One region of the Oceanobacillus sp. AG genome, then DNA from elsewhere that is predicted to be linked to it. Evidence: riboswitches for the same ligand, from Rfam matches in the RefSeq annotation. Region 1 holds a riboswitch; the other holds the start of a gene.
What was found. A riboswitch is a leader RNA that binds a small molecule or an ion and turns the genes downstream of it on or off. The one in region 1 is predicted to bind cobalamin.

Region 1 (11,255 bases):
CGGGTCTTGAAATACCATCCCGATATCTTTTGCTAATGTGACGGCATCATGTTGCTCGAATGGAATGCCTTGATAGTAAATCTCACCGCTCCGTGTGCCGTGGAGATTCAGCTCCTGCTTCATGAGGCGGATAAGTGTTGATTTTCCGCTTCCGGAAGGCCCGCATAGGACAACAAAATCACCTTCATGAACGGTGAAGTTAATATCTGTTAAAGCTTGCTCGGAGGAGTTTGGATAAGTGAAATTTAAATTTCTCATTTGTAGAAGTTCCATTTGATGACCTCCTTGCCTTCCGTCCAAATCGGTAAACTGATAAGTACAATCCAACTAAGAAGATAGGACCAGCTGTATCCTTGTAACATGATAGATTCCAATACCGGTGTCAGCGTGAGTATCGTTTTATTGCTCTTCCAACCGATTAGGGTCAGCAGGCTAAGTAGAAGAAGAAAAACGAGCACCGCCCAATCCCGAGACTTCCAGAGATAAGCTTCATATTGACTTCTTTTCTGTAAGCCATACCCGCGCGCTGACATCGAATCAGCGGTTTGTACTGCTTCTTCAAGCGAGTAGGTTAATAGAATTTGAATAAATAACATGCCATTTTGTGCTTTCTCTCGTAGTTTTCCATCTTTCATGGAAACACCCTTCATTTCCTGCACGTCCTGAATATCCGCCAATCGTTTGCGAAATAGCGGCATAAAGCGAAGGGCGAGCATAAGAATCAACGCCCATTTCGGAAAGAATTTGGAAAAAAGATAGAGAAACTTATCGGACGTCATGACAATATTAAAGGTTGTGAATAAAGCTAATATCCCTGACAAAGTAAGAGCGATCATGGCACCTTGAATGACCGCTTCCAAGTAAAAGTCCCGTGAAAAGAGTTCAAAGAGCACAATATTCCCTTGCTGGTTAAAAAGAGGTGTGAACACAAAAACGAACAGAGCTAAAAAGATAATCATGTATTTCCATTTATTCAGCTCGACCCCTTTATCAAGGATAAGATTCACAAAAATAATAGAAAGGAGAGCTGCGGTTAAAAAAACCGGATGCTGATTCATCATCAAACCGGCGATAACAATGATGTAGTAGAGCAATAGGACAAATGGGTGAAAGGAACGGAATCCTCTAAGCATGTATCATCCATCCTTTAGTCTTCCAAGTAATTCTTTGTGTATCTCCAGTGCACTTTATACCCGTCAAAAATTTCATAGGCATCAGCACTTCGCGGAATCATAATTCCTTCAACAAAAACATTCCAGCCACTAAGCGGACCTGCATCAAATTCGCCGAGACCACCAATGCTTTTTACATAAGCGCTTGCTCCAGAACCGGTATAATCAACACTAATTCCTTTACTGCTTAATGCACGTAATGTAGCGGCAAGAGCTGTTTCACCGTCCGTGATTTCAACTTCGGTGGGTGCTAGATTTGGTCCGTTTAAGTCACCTGGACTTTCAACCGATACGAATGCTGTCTTTTTTGGAGCAGGTTTTGCTTCTTCTTTCGGTTTTGGGTTGGAGTTAGGTTGTTCATTCTTAGGCTGACTAGGTGTATTAGTATTTGTGCTATCGCTCGATTTAGATGTACCCGTATTTGCAGACTGCTTATTGGAGTTTCCGGCTGAATGGTTGGTATGATCCTTTTGTTGATTGGTATTAGGTGTTGACTCATTTGAATTAGCAGATTTATTCGTTGATTGGTTTGCGTCCGTCTTCGTTGTTGTCGATTCGTTGTCCGTATCCTCGGATGCATCCGCAACTGTACTTTCTTTCTCTTCTTTCTTGGTATTTTCCTCTGATGCTTCACTCTCCTCTGCATCCTCATCATCAGCTTTTTCAGTGTTAGAACGAACTTTGATTAATTCTTTCGTTTCCATAGAGACTGCCGATGTTGGAATAACTGATATCTTTTCCACTTGGATGGCTGCTTGCTGGCCACCACATGCTACAAGTAGAATCATAGAAAAGGTGATAAGGGCTAAACGGAATACCTGCTTCATAACAAACATCCTTTCTTTAAAAGGGTAGAATAATCCACTGGCAGTCAGCGGATTATCCATAGAGTGAAACTTCAATCAGTGGGGGTTTTTCTTCATCCTCATTGATTGTTAGTTGAACGAATCGGGGTGTTAGCGTCCGTTATCTCCCACCTAAACTTTCACGAAGACCCTAAAGTTTTGAGGTGGGAGTTTTACGGACGGTTACACCGGGATAAATATTACTCTGTAACTTTATTTCTGCGCTTAATATACAATAGAGCACCGGCTGCGATTAGGATGAATCCCAATGCTAAGAAATTAAACATATTTGTTGCTGTCATTGGTAGTTTCTTACCTTTTTTATCTTTGTCATTATCTACTAGTGGCGGGGTTGCTCCGTCTTTATCATTGTCGGCAGGATCTTTCTGTCCTGTATCATGTTTAAATACCCCGTATGTGCTAAGGTGATCGGTTGTTAGGGTGACAAATCCGGCTGTCGCATCATAAGTGCTGCCAGATAAAACGTCCCAGCTTTCCGTTTCTTCATTGAAATGGAATGCTTTTATTTGGTTAGCATCGAGGCCTTGCACTGCGTCTGCGTCAACTGCCAAGCCAATGATAATATCATGATCAAACTCGGAAACAATCGTTCCATCCACGGTTAAGGTAAAGTCATAGACAGCACCGATTGCTTCTTTAACACTTTGTTCAGCAAGATTGACTTCAATTGTTTCACCAAGTTCACGTAATTGTTTCACTACAGGAACAGGAATCGTGATGATCGTATCTCCGTTATTAATAACGAGCGGCTTGTCTGCCTGAACAAGGTAGTCGGCAGCTTCAGCTTCTACCTCAACTGTAAAATTAGCTAATTTGTCTGCATGATGTGGTGTTACTACGACAGCATGTTCAGTTTCATATTGGTGCAGGTTGTCTTTTGTTATGATAACTTTATTCGGATCGTCAGATGGATTGTTTTTGTCATTGTCCCCATCGTTATCACCGTCACCCTCGTCATCGCCAGGCTCTTTCGTATCTTCCTTCTTATCAAACTTAAACACTGGACCAGTACCATTCTTGAATTGATCATAAGCAACTAATGCTAATGCCCCTTGGTTGATTGCGAAAACACTTGAAACATCATCTTCCGGTAAATGTTTAAAGCTGCCATCTTCCATTTGGAAGCTGATAAGGTGTTCTAGTAAGTTTCCGCCAGATTTTGTAAAGGCATCGCTTGTTGCGTCAACTCCGACAGCGGATAGGCCGATAATGACCATTGCAGCGGATTCCGCTGAATACCCGCCATTAAACTCTTCATCGTATCCGCCTTTATCCCCTTGTTGTTTGCTCATAGCTTTAACTGCTCGGTCAAGTGCAGCCTTCACGTCCGCATCATCCGCATAAGCGCTTAAAGCAAGCAGGCCCATCCCAGTAATATCCGGGCTTGGTCTTTCACCAAAGAAGGACCAGCCGCCTGCATCCAGCTCCATCTCAAGGAATGCTTCAATGATGCTGTCCCGTGTCCAGTCTGTACCTTCTGGGGTGGGATAATTGAAACTATCAATTGCGAGCAAGCTATAAACGAGTTGGTTACTTAATGGCATTTTTTCATTCAGTAACATCTCAATCAAGTTGATGCCGTTTATATCTGTTGCATCATACCCGGCAGAAGTTAAGATAATAATGTTTTTTGCAATTTCTGTAGCATTCCCTGAGTAATCATCATTGATGGAAGCGGCTACTTCTTCGGCCATGTCATTTGAAACATCAGCACCAGCAGAGTGAAGGGCGGAGAATCCGTACCAGTCCATTTCAGCTGGATTGGACGAGAGATAATTGATTACAGCTTGCAGGGCTTCTGTATAATCTTTATCCGCAACTACCTGTTCTTTATCTTTTTTCTTATCTTTTTCATTTACAGGTGGCTCTTCTGATTTCTCATCTTCTTTATCAGCCGGTTCTTCCGGTTCACACGAGTCATCGACGACAAGTTCAAGCGTGTCGCCATCTTTAACCGTATGACCGAGTAACCCAACTTGCATCATGTCGCCATTCATATAGGTCGACCAGTATTCACAATCTCTTTCTAATGGTTCACCTAAGTAATTCACAAATGTTAAGTATTCGGAATCAACGCTCACATCTACTTTTACATTTTGATTTGCAGCAGCTTTAATTAGAGCGTCATAGGCAGTCGTGTATTGTGGCATGGATACAGTAGTTTCTGTAATAACTGTCTCCCCATTTGCATCTACTGCAGAAACCGCAACATCAAATACTTGAGGTTCGGCTGCAAGGTCTGTAAGAATAAATTGAATATTATCCCCGTTCGTTACTTCAGTTGAACTTGCTCCCATGTCTTGGAATAGGCCATTCACATAAAAGGACCAGAAGTTCGATTCGGGATCAGCAGCTACTCCACCAATACCCGTAATCATCTCGCCAAAGTCAAAGCTGTCCCATTCTAGTTGATCATCTACTTCTCTAATCACATCAAAGGCAGTATCCCCATTTGAAATTTCCACTGCTATAGTGTCTAATACTGCAGAACCATCTTCATCAACAGCAGAGATGGTGACAGCATTCTCCAAGTTTGCTGCATTTACGGTTTGCAGGCCGAATAATCCAGATTGCGAGAGAAATAGAATGGCAGTCATCACCACGATAAACAGTTGCTGTAATCTACTATTTCGAACCATTTGTATACCCCCATCTTACGTATTTTTACCAATAAAAAAACATCTCTACCTTTAGAGATGTTTAACAAAGCAAGCGTTATCAATCATGGATCAATCCATAATACATAACTACTATCAGCCACACCTCCTATCCTCGTAGGTTTATAAATTGGCGCTAAAATAGGCAGGTCTCCTGGCTTATGTTCATCGCTCTCCATTGCCTTCCCATAATAAAACAGTGGCTTATGAATGAAGAACTCGCATTTACAGTGGCGGGACCGCGCCGGATTTTCACCGACTTCCCTTTTCATGATTTTAAAATATAAATCAACCTATTTTTTCGCATATTTAGTTGTTGAAAGGGGAGAAAGTTTCTCCAGATACTATGTATTAACTATGACTTAAGTATAGCAAAAATTATGAGTTTGTCTATGAGAGGAAAGAAAAGGAGGAAACTAACTAGCTTGTTTAATAGACATTAAACAAGCCTTTCTTCATTAACAATTCAACTAGCTGCCGATATAAATAATGTGCCCACGCAATAGCTGCTCAATTTGATAACGATAAAGGTTAGTGAATCCATAGTTAACTAATATTATCAATCAAATGTTTGTTTTAACAAATTCTCATTTATATAGTGCTAGATTCAGGATTTGTTACAGTTTTAATTTCATGCCCTCGTGCGTTGCTCTAAATCCTAATTGTTCATAGAATCGCCGTGCCTCTGTTCTTTTTTTATCAGTCGTAAGCTGGATCAAATGACAGCCGCGTTCTTTTGCTCGTTCGATTGCCCATTGAATTAGCAGCTTGCCCACACCTTGTCCACGTGCGGAAGCAGATATCCTGACACCTTCAATCGTTGCACGCCAGCCTCCTTGGTAAGTGATGGAAGGCGTAAAGGTGATTTGCTGCACTCCGATGATCTCCTTGCCAATACACGCTACAATCAATTCATTATTTGGATCTGAATCAATTGCAAAAAAGGCTTCTCGATAACGATTTGGGAGAGGTTTTTCGTACTTCTCCCGAGAAGCACCAAGTACATCATCCGCAAGCAAGGCGACGATACGTTCCAAATCCTCTACGGTTGCTTTCCTAAAACTAATGTCAGATTCCATTCTCATTTCCCCCCCAGTTTATTGAGAAATTCCTATATAATATTTATTTTCACTATAAGTATATAGAAATAGCCTAATTACTCAACTTTAAAGATTGAAAAATTGGCCTTTCATCACTATTCATGAGTTTCGTATCTGGGATAAATTCATCGATGTATTCATCATCGCCGTTTTTTAATTGGTAATCCATCGGGATCTCTTTTACATTTTTTAAAAAAGAGGGATTTTCAAATACTAATTGAAAACTTAACCTGACTTTATTGGCATCTGAAAAGTGCTTATCTAGCGTTATCCTAATTTCATGCACTTATCAGAATCAGGGGCTTTTTTTATTACAAAAATACTGCTCATCATATTTTTTACCTATACTATTAGAGTGTGATAATATTAGCATTGGTTAACGGTTAAAGGAGCGAGGGCGATAACATGTCAGCAAATAAAGATGAAATCATATTACGAGGATTAAAAGAAAATAACTTGAAAAATATAGATTTGAATCTGCCAAAAGAGAAGATCATCGTTTTCACAGGCCTTTCCGGTTCAGGAAAAAGCTCAGTCGTCTTTGATACATTAGCTACCGAGAGCAGAAGACAGATGACATTGAATTATCCTCACTATGTCCGGAATCAAATGCCGAAGTTTGAGCGTCCCCAAGCTGATCTTATGCAGAATTTAAGCCCGGTTGTTGTCGTGGAACAGCGGCAATCAGGAGGAAATTCACGTTCAACGGTCGGCACGTATATGGATATCCATCCATTGATTCGCTTATTGTTCTCTAGGATTGGTGAGCCAGCAATTGGCTCTGCGACAGACTTTTCTAGTCAAAGTGCGTTCGGCGGTTGTCCGGAATGTAGCGGCTTCGGCGAGGTCATTGCACCAGATTTGAGAAAAATTGTGGATGAAGAGAAGTCACTCCGGGAATACGCAGTAAAATTTAAACCTTTATCTCCTTCTGGCTGGCAAGGTAGATGGATGATGACATGCGGTTTATTTGATCCGGATAAACCAATCAAAGATTACCCGGAAGACAAGCGTCGACTGTTATTATATGGCCCGCCAGAGGGGGAGAAAGTGAATGCACCCTTTCATACAAAACATGGACCACAACCCCATGATTGGGACGGAATCCTGCCCCGTTTTACACGGCTTTACATTAACAGGGATATTTCCAAATTGAAAGGAATCACCCAAGATGATGTCCTCGCGATGTCGACACGTTCCCTCTGTCCAACCTGCCAAGGGTCAGGACTGAATCCAAAAGTGTTGGAAAGCCGTATCAATGGCTTAAATATCGCGGAGTATGACCACTTGGAACTGACAGACGTTCTAAAAGAATTACAGAAAATAACCGACCCGCTCGGAGAATCAATCGCCCAGCAGGCTATTCCCCATGTGACCCAACTTGTTGAAATGGGGCTAGGCTATTTGAGTCTATCAAGAAAAATGGGCACATTGTCTGGTGGTGAAGCGCAAAGGGTAAAAATCGCCCGGCATTTAGGAAGCAGTCTCAACAATATTACATATATTTTCGATGAGCCGAGCGCAGGGCTTCATCCGGAAGAAGTGGAAATGTTGCTTAACATGTTGCACCATATTAAAGCCCAGCATAATTCCGTTATCGTGATCGAACATGATGTATCGGTGATCAAGGCAGCAGATGAAATTATTGAGATGGGACCAGGAGCTGGGATCCATGGTGGAAAAATCATTTACCAGGGCAAGTTGGAAGGGTTGGAAAATTCAGGAGCAGCAACAAGTTTAAATGAAAAAATAAAAATCAATCAAAATCCCAGGAAGCAAAATGAATTTTTCACCATAAACAAAGCGACGAACAATAATTTGAAAAATATAAGCGTAAGCCTTCCGAAGTATACGTTAGTCTCCGTCTGTGGTGTCTCCGGTTCTGGTAAAAGTTCTCTTTTGACGGAAGCATTTACAGAACAGTACCCTGAAACAATTACGGTTGGGCAAGGAAGTATCGGCATTTCTAACCGTTCAACCTTAGCAACCTACATGGGGATCATGGATGATATCCGTGCCATATTTGCGAAAGAAACGGGGCAGCCAGCAGGATTGTTTAGTTTCAACTCGTTAGGTGCCTGTCCCGTTTGTAAAGGCAAAGGGGCTGTCATGCCTGACGTGGCATTCGCGGATCCAGTAACGATTTCTTGTGAAGCGTGTGGCGGGACGAGGTATTCAGATGAAGCTTTATCTTACCGCTACCAAGGTAACAATATCGTGGAAATATTAGAGCTAACGATAGACGAGGCGCTCGACTTTTTTAGAATGCCGAAAATCATCAAGCGCGTGAATACGTTAAAAGATGTCGGGTTAGGGTATCTAACCTTAGGACAGACGACAAGTTCACTAAGCGGAGGCGAAGTCCAGCGATTGAAACTGGCAAGCCATTTACAAAAAGAGGGGCAAATTTATTTATTGGATGAACCTTCTTTAGGACTTCATACGAAAGATAATAATAAACTTCTTGATGTATTCCAGAAGCTTGTGAACAGAGGGAATTCTGTTATCATCATTGAACACAATCTAGACTTTATCGCGGCAAGTGATTGGGTAATTGAGATGGGTCCAGGCGGAGGAAAAGAAGGCGGTCAGATTATATTTGAAGGAACACCGGAAGCAATGTTGAAAGCTCGGACTGTGACAGCGAAATGGTTGCGGGCTGGTATTGGAGAAAGATGAATAAAAAGTGGTGTTCATGGGAAAGTGATGAATATCACTTTTTATTTCACTTTACCTACTTCGGATAAAGAATTGATAAACGAACAAAATAGAATCAAACATCTAACTGTGGAAAGAGGAAATTAAATGAGTACAGCCGCGAAGCAACAAAGAATTACAAAAATAAAAAAGATATTACGGGCATTGGCAGTTGTTATTGGAGCTTTTATCACAGCATATGGACTAGAGTCGGTACTCATCCCTAACAACGTGTCTGACGGAGGAGTGACAGGTTTAAGTATCGTTGCTTCTCAATTATTCGGTTTGCCTCTAGGCATTTTACTTGCTGTATTGAATATCCCATTCATTTACTTAGGATATAAACAAATAGGAAAAAGCTTTGCCATTTATTCTGTTCTTGGCATCGCCTCTCTCGCATACGGGACAAGCATTATGCACCATATACCAATTATTGTTCAAGGGGATACATTATTAATAACCGTTGTAGGTGGTATTATCATCGGTTTCGGTATCGGCCTGGCATTACGAAATGGTGGAGCATTAGATGGGATTGATATGTTAGCAGTATTACTTTCCCGGAAATTACCATTTGGCACAAGTGACCTTATCTTATTTTTAAATTTATTTGTATTTGTGATTGTTTCTTTCGTTTTTGGTTTACAAGGGGCTTTCTTATCAGCAATTGCATATTACATTGCATCTAGAGTAATTCCCATTGTTGAAGAAGGCTTAAGCGGTTCTAAAACATATAAAATCATCACGAGTCAACCAGACATAATGGCGGAAACGATCCGTGACCGTTTAGGTCGGATGGCAACTTATAATCTCGTTGAAGGCAGTTATACAAATGGAAAATTCAAAGAAATCACTTGTATTATTAATCGCTTAGAGGATAGTAAAATGAAGGAAATCATTTCTGAAATTGACGAAAATGCTTTTGTCGTTGTGTATGATGTAGCAGAAGTGAAAGGTGGGACATTTAAGAAAAAAGATATTCATTAGTAAAGGAAAGGTATTGCAGCAGGAGCAGTTGTTACGAAGGATGTTGCGGAAAATGCGGTGGTTGCAGGAGTTCCGGCAAAATTTATAAAGGAAGTTGAAGGAGTAAAACAGGAGTGAACTACCACTCCTGTTTTTAACATCTTTAATTCGGGTTATTTCTAACAATCCTGCTATAATATAAATATATTCATCTATAGTGCATTCTAGAAAGAAAGGAATTTTTATATGATTAATAACCTGGAAGCCTTAAAAAAGGTTAGAAGTGAATTAACCCGATTTATGATGACTTACCAGTTCGGCTTGTCCGAAATGAATACGAAATTGACCATCCTCCAGGAGGAATTCCAACATATCCACGACTACAATCCGATTGAACATATTAAAACACGTATTAAATCTCCTGAGAGTATCATGAAGAAGATGTATCGGAAGAATATTCCTATATCAACGGAATCGATAAAGCATAATATTATGGATATCGCTGGAATCCGTGTTGTCTGTTCCTTCATTTCCGATATTTATCGGATCAGTGAAATGATAGAAAATCAAAAAGACGTTACAGTCATTGAAAAGAAGGATTATATTAAGAACGCGAAACCAAACGGTTATAAAAGCCTACATTTAATTGTCTCGGTGCCTGTATTCATGTCTGACCGGATTGAAGATGTCTATGTAGAAATTCAAATCCGGACTGTCGCCATGGATTTCTGGGCAAGCTTGGAACATAAGATATACTATAAATATGATAGTCTCGTTCCAGAACGGTTAACGAAAGAACTGACGGAAGCAGCTATGGTAGCTAATGACTTGGATGAAAAGATGGAGCAACTGCATAACGAAGTCAGTCATATTAAAGATCAGAACAGTCGAGAGCAGGACCTCAATTTTTTAGATTTGAATGAGGATAGATTATATTTGCCGATAAATTTTTTACGGGATTTCATTAGGGATGCCGAAGAGGAGAAATAGGTAATTTTTAAGGGTGCGTGGAGGGATAATTGCCTGGGTGCGAAGGTTTAGGTTTTTTATCGTTCAAAGGATGAGACGCTACTGCTAAACATCTGAAATCCAGTCATCTTCGAGCTTTCGGTTAATTAAAAGGTCTTTAACCGCTCGAAAGAATACCAACTTGGATTTTTCGTTCGATTACAAGGTCTCTAATTGCTTGAAAGTGTATCATCTCCATAAATTAGGTCGATTAAAGAGCTTCTAAATGCCCGAGGACGTACCGGCCTAAGCATCTTCAGGCGATTAGAGTGCATCTAATCCATCGAAGCCCAGTGCCGTCCCATTTTTCAGATGATTAGAGACATACTTATAGACACTCAAGCACGATCTCTGAATCAAAGAGGAAAAGAGGTAGATAGAATGAAGCTAGTAGGAGTTTCGGGCGCGCTCGCAGGCGGGAAAACAGCAGTTGCGGTTGAAGCAGTGTTAGCTGCTGCCCGAGTGCATGACCCGACGATCAAAACGGAATTAATTGATTTACGGGAATATGACATTGAATTCGCAGCGGGTCTTCCTTTATCTGCATACAATGAAGATACATGGAATGTGGTGAAAAAGATTCAAGCTGCAGATTTTCTCGTGTTTGGTACACCGATCTATCAGGCATCCCTTTCCGGTGCGCTAAAGAATTTGCTCGATCACTTGCCTGAATATGCGTTTCGTAATAAAGTGACCGGGATGGTTGCGACCGGTTGGACGAATCGGCATTTTCTTGTTTTAGAATATCATTTAGGCTCGATACTTTCTTATTTCAAAGGACTGATTCCAACT
Region 2 (6,254 bases), on a different contig from region 1:
ACAGAGCCATCAGCTACGATGACTGCTTATACAAGCTATATGCTGAATGTCTCCCAGCTTGGCGGTGTAGAGAATGCGATTGCATCTGTGCTGGCGTGTGCATGGAGCTATAACTATATTGGAAAAGAATTAGCGAAAAACCCAGAGTCATTAGAGCATGAGTTTTACGGTAATTGGATTCAAATGTATTCATCGGTAGAATTCACCGAGCTCGCCGAAAACTGCCAGAAGTTAATTAACGATTACGCAGCAGGCAAATCTGAAAAAGAGTTACAAGCGCTTGAAGATATTGTTGTAAAAACAAGTAAATTTGAATACATGTTCTGGGAAATGGCAGAGAATATGGAGATGTGGCCGATCTAAGAGAGTAATGGGGGGAGTGCTTGTCGCTCCCCCTAATTTTGTTAAGCGGTTTATTCACTTTTTTTCTTATCTTTCTTTGAATCACTTGATGGCATTTTCAACCCTGTAAACGGATTGATTTCATATGACATATCCCGATCATGCTCTTTCTCTGTTTTACTTACATTTTTACTTAATGCAACAAAATACCAAACAAAGGGTACTGCGACAATGAGCAATATAAGTCTTGGAATCCAGTCGCTCAACAGATCACTCCTCTTTTAAAGTTAGCGAATATTGTAATGATTATTTCTAATTATTCATTATTACGTTCCACATTTGCTATATGTTTATGTTTCGTTTTTAATAAACTTCCATTAACATTGCTAATTTAAACAATCTATACTATGCTTGATACAATACTTAGCTTTTTATGGAAAATAACTACATACGATAAGACCCGTAATCATGGTGTCTAAGGAGACTTAATAGGGAATCTGGTGTGAAACCAGAACTGTACCCGCAACTGTAAATGCTGACGAAATAAGTAAATCCACTGTCTTGGACGGGAAGGAATTAGAGTAGGAGGAAGCATAAGTCAGGAGACCTGCCATTATTATGAAAGTTATCTTCTTCGGGAGCTGGGAAGGTATAATGAGGTTTATTCTGACTTTTAACGGTAAAAGATTACTGTTTTATTGAGGATGCTATCTTTATTATGCCCATCAGTTTTGATGGGTTTTTTCATTTCCTTAAAAACTCTCCCGAAGTCTCTTAAGCGGTCACTTCAAAGAACAGAGAAGAGGTTATGAAATGGAAGAAAAATTACCAGCGACAATTTCGAGAACAATTCAGACGAAGCTTGTTTTACCTCCGGATACAAACCATATGGGAACAATTTTTGGAGGAACTGTTTTAGCATCAATTGACGAAATAGCGGCGATTGCTGCTATGAAGCATAGCGGGAGTGTGGTGGTCACGGCATCGATCGATACGGTGAATTTTCTCTCAACTGCTAAGGCGGGTGACATATTAAAATTGGAGGCGGTCGTCGTCTCTACGGGCAGAACCTCGATGGAAGTGTATGTGAAAGTGGAATGCCAGCATTTGGATACAGGCGAAATAACAACGACGACTACTGCAATTCTGACGATGGTTGCAATTAATAGTGAAGGAATTCCAACCAAAGTGAGTGGCGTGATTCCGGAAACGGAGGAGGAGAAGCGTCTGTTTCAAAGTGCGCAAATAAGGAAAAGTCGACGGATGCAGATACGGGAGTATTCAGAGGGCAGGTAAGAAGGAATCCTGCCTCTTTCTCATTATACATGAAACTATAAAATAAAAATGCTGTGATAACTTAGGTATCCGGGGCTAGCCACGTCCGGCTCCAGTGCCCAGCGACTATCAAACTTCACACTCCTCCAATCGATAAAGAAGACTTGTCGAGCGGTCTTTGTGAGGCTTAGTCGCCCTTATACCCCTGTGGTGAAAGTCAACATCAACTCAAAACTAAAGGAGGGCCGTTTAAAAACGGGCTAAAGCCCAACTCACGTCTACCCCTAAAGGGGCATGTTTCCTTTATCTCATTCCGGAGTGCTCCAGTTTGTACGTTGCTACGACGCACAGGATGTGCTAGTGCAGGTGTTGCGACAGGACGTCGCGTTTTTAACCTGCAAGGGCGCTTGCGCCTTTGTTTTCATCATTTAACTATTTCCCTTCCTGCGCCCCGCAAACTTCACCAAGATCACATAAGCAACAGAAGCAGCAAGCGCAGCAGTAAGCAATGGTAGCCCAAATGAATTGCTGCCTGTAATAACGGTTTTCTGGGAGAGGCCAGCACTCATGCTCCAAGCTGAACTAATATCCGGAGTATATATCCATGTTAGGAACATGCCAGACAGTACCTGGAATACGATGAACATTACAATAAAACTAACGATAAAGACAAGATACTTTTTCATTAAATATCCTCCGATTTATACATTCATATCTTACATACGAGTGGCAAGTAATTAAGTTTCATTTTACTAAAAAATAAAATTCATATCCATCTAAATAACTATCCCCATTTACCAAGTATTGGGGTATAATATTCTTGAGTTTTACAAAAGGAATTTTCCTATACATGTTTACATGAGAGAGGAGTTAGGGGTCATTTTTTCGATTGTTATTTAGGTATAGCATAAGTAAAAGGGGGAAAAAGAGAGATGAGAAAAACCATTGCCTTATTGATAATTGCAAGCTTCTTACTGCTTGCTGCTTGTGGGGAAGATAAGGAACCGTTAACAGAAGGCCAAGTATTGGAGCAGGCAATTCAAGCGAATGCTGATTTAGAAAGTTATACGACAGAGATGAAGATCGATACAGAGATTATGGATATGAATGTATCGATTGAAGGTACGGCTGACGTCACACATGATCCGGACACACTTTATTTAGACATGACGATGGGGATGACTGGAATTTCTATGGATGTGGAGACATATATCGTTGGTGAAGAAGTGTATATGAACATGTTCGGTGAATGGTTCATTACGGATGAAGAAGAAATGGGACTAGAGAGCTTTGACCAATTAAATGAAGGTGAACTTGAAAAACTAGAGGCGTTTGCTGATCAATTTGAAATGACTGAGGAAGAGGATCAGTATATCCTTACGTTAACCGGTGAGGGAGAAGAATTTGAGGAATTAATCGAACCATATTTCGATACATCAATGGGAGATTTGACGATGGATATTGACTTGGAAGAAGACCTTTCCGACATTACGATCAACAGCTTTGAGACCGAAATGAAGGTTGATAAAGAGTCAATGTTGATCCAATCACAAACTGTTCAGGCGGAATTTGAAATGGACGGTGAATCTATTCAAGTTACAGCGGAAGCTACGGTGTCGAATGTGAATGAAGTTGAGCCAATTGAAGTTCCAGAAGAAGTAAAAGAAAATGCTGTAATGGAAGAGGAATGGGAAGAAGATTTTGCATTTCTCGAGGAAGAAATGTCACTTGAGGAAATTAAGGAAAATGTAGATTATACGATTCCCGATGTTACATTCGTACCGGAGGGCTATGAAATGACGGAATCCTATTATTCCTCGGATGATGAGTCAGAGATGGTCTATCTCATTTATGAGGATGAAGATTGGAATGGCTTCGTATTTAGCATCTATCCTTCACAAGAGGATTATGATGGAATGTTTGAAGGGGAAGAGACGGAGACAATCACTATTAATGGTAATGAAGGTAATCTGGCGGTTGATGATGATGGTTTCATGTGTCTCACTTGGGAACATGAAGATGTGTTTCTTGAATTAATTGGCGAAGAGTCTGAAATGCCGAAAGAATTGTTTCTGCAAATAGCAGAGGGGATTGAGTAAGAGCACATTTCGTCTAATAAAAAGCGACAGGGAATATTTTTAGATAATCTCTGTCGTTTTTTTTGATGTAAAAAGTTTATTACATTGCGGTAATTCCACCATCCACGATAAACTCAGAACAAGTGGAATAACTGGATTCGTCGGATGCTAAGTAAAGGACAAGATTTGCTACTGTTGAATTTTGTCTCGAGGAGTTAGTTCCATTTTTCTGCTGCTTTATGACTGAGAAGAAAAATAGGAATAAACAAGATTAGAATTACGACTGCACCTAATAAATTGTTGAATGTTAATAAACCAGTATTAGATATATGATAACAAAGAATAATATAATAAGGAATGATCAGTGATACAGAAGTCCAAAGACCTGGAGTATAGCTGCGTAAGTATAAGGATTGTAAGGGATGGGTGAAAATATTTAAAGCAAATAACAGATTTAACCCGAGAAATAGAAGATAATGCTCAGTTATTGTTGTAATTCAATCAGAATAGCTACTGGGATAGAAAGTAAAAATACAACGAAAGAAAATCTGGCTGCATTCATTGTCTCAAATTTCCTGAGTTCTTCTTCTATAAAAGCAGGGATTCTTTTGCGAATTCTTGGATACGTTTTGTTGAACCATTTTTCAATTGTCATGATTTCTTCTAGGTTGTGGAGCATGAAAATGATGGTGAAAATTAGGATGAATAGATGGATATCCATAACCTTTTAACTCCTTTCTTAGAAATGCTCTTTTATAAAACCTTTCTATAACAGTATTTTAACATGATTATTCCTATCTTTATACGAGTTTATAATTAATACTTTTCGCATGGCTGGAAGGCAATCGGCGGGTAGGTTATTATCTGAAGGCTGTCTTCCTTTAAAAAGAGTAAAATATTTTCTCCGCTTGAATACATTAAAGAAGGAAAAGATATTTGGAGGTGTACTCATTATGTCATCACCACAAGAATCAAAATCAACAAACTCATCAAATGAGATAATATCTTTAGAAGAACTTTCCTTTGTTTCAGCCATGTTCTTTGTTATCGGTGCAATGATTTCCTTTTATGTTGCTTATAAAAGACTTAAAGATTCGTCTTTAGGTGGACCGCCGATATTGCAACCCGTGCCATAAAGTGAAACTCATTCAGTGGGGATATCCTTACCTCTCCCACTGAATGTTAGTTGAACAGAATCAGGGATTTACGGACTGTATATCCCAACCTTCACATATTGGGTTTCCCTCGTGTTTAGAAGTGGGAATATAACCTTGGGAGTTAAACAAAGCGATCGATGTATCGCAGGACTATCGCATGATATTTTCCAGGAACGGATTAATACAGAGAACTTGACAATCGAAACCGTGGCAGAAAAGATTGCTTTGAAATCTGAAATCCAACTAATCACCGATAAACGGGGGAAATTCAAGAGAAAGCTAGACAGGTTAAAAATACAACTTAGTCATATCCGATGGTTTTAAGAGAATTTATAGGCGCAATCATTGAAACCAAACACTCACTTCCGCCGTAAAACTACAAGTGAGTGTTTTTCATATTAACCTAAACCAATTCCAAAAGGGGAGAGCCACCAAATGACCTTTCTAATCCAACATCAATGGGAAATTTTTATCGCTGCAGAAATACTGTCCTTTATCTCATTAATTCTATTCGGGGTCATCCGCTATTTTTTCAACAAACGGAATTTAAGTCTTATCTTTCTGCTGTCTTTTCTCGGCTTATTTATCGTTGAGGGAGTGCTTGCTCTCCTTATTTACCGGGAAACAGGCGAGATTTCGATGTTTCAAATTGTTATTTTGATTTTTATTTTGTATGCGTGCACTTTTGGCATCAATGATTTCCGGAAGTTGGACCGTTGGATGCGCTTGAAGATTGGTAATTTGCGCGGTATCGACTTACTTACTGAAAGGGATAAAGAAATCATCAGGAGACAAAAAGACCCGAAATATATTGCCAAAATCAATCGATACAGCTCCATTTTCCATTTACTTATATTCGCAGCCGTCCAGATTGTTTTCTGGAGCTATGGAATAAAGGATCTCAATCAGGCGATGAATTACCTGACTGATCTTTCGTGGATTGGTGATGACAATTACTTGGCATCACCTTATGCAAATGAAATGATGTATAACATTTCAATGGTTTGGGGGATTGTTTTTATTATTGATTTCATTTATTCGTGGTCTTACACCATTTTTCCGAGCAAGTCTTAAGCGGGAAGTGGGGTATTTAGGAATCTTAACATCCTGACGTTGATAGCTCCTCTTAGGCGAAATGAGCTGGTCAATAGGGATTGATAACCTTCTATATGTCCGGAATACTGTCATGTTGCTCACGGAATTTGTATTTTCGATATTCTGAATGCATAGTCACCTGAGAAAAAGGATTCATCTCGTTTTCCGACCCAAATTTCATGTCAAAAATAGGGATTTGTCTAGTGCGGTTTCCTGTACTCTGCCATAGGCTGTAGGGAAGGGAAAGAACAGGATAAAATTTTTCTTGAAAAGGAGCATATACATGCATGGATTTGTAAATCATGTA

Region 2: linked by a shared signal. The riboswitch ahead of GN217_RS07945 (acyl-CoA thioesterase) and the one ahead of GN217_RS09965 (DUF4430 domain-containing protein) in region 1 are both predicted to bind cobalamin.

The regions. Positions count from the first base shown of each region.
Region 1 is NZ_WOWT01000016.1:26,567-37,821, reverse strand. Features, by position in the region: gene GN217_RS09980 (ABC transporter ATP-binding protein) at 1-273, opposite strand, end outside; gene GN217_RS09975 (energy-coupling factor transporter transmembrane component T) at 255-1,133, opposite strand; gene GN217_RS09970 (DUF4430 domain-containing protein) at 1,148-2,074, opposite strand; gene GN217_RS09965 (DUF4430 domain-containing protein) at 2,218-4,677, opposite strand; cobalamin riboswitch at 4,823-5,007, opposite strand; gene GN217_RS09960 (GNAT family N-acetyltransferase) at 5,313-5,774, opposite strand; gene GN217_RS09955 (ATP-binding cassette domain-containing protein) at 6,201-8,474, shown strand; gene GN217_RS09950 (YitT family protein) at 8,601-9,476, shown strand; gene GN217_RS09945 (GTP pyrophosphokinase) at 9,756-10,445, shown strand; gene GN217_RS09940 (NADPH-dependent FMN reductase) at 10,845-11,255, shown strand, end outside.
Region 2 is NZ_WOWT01000012.1:21,691-27,944, forward strand. Features, by position in the region: gene tenA (thiaminase II) at 1-363, shown strand, start outside; gene GN217_RS07940 (hypothetical protein) at 414-608, opposite strand; cobalamin riboswitch at 795-971, shown strand; gene GN217_RS07945 (acyl-CoA thioesterase) at 1,156-1,638, shown strand; gene GN217_RS07950 (hypothetical protein) at 2,046-2,303, opposite strand; gene GN217_RS07955 (DUF4367 domain-containing protein) at 2,550-3,716, shown strand; partial or broken gene GN217_RS07960 (SDR family oxidoreductase) at 3,796-3,888, opposite strand; gene GN217_RS18925 (HXXEE domain-containing protein) at 3,911-4,192, opposite strand; gene GN217_RS18930 (HXXEE domain-containing protein) at 4,180-4,416, opposite strand; gene GN217_RS07970 (hypothetical protein) at 4,649-4,831, shown strand; gene GN217_RS07975 (hypothetical protein) at 4,967-5,176, shown strand; gene GN217_RS07980 (hypothetical protein) at 5,288-5,926, shown strand; gene GN217_RS07985 (hypothetical protein) at 6,231-6,254, shown strand, end outside.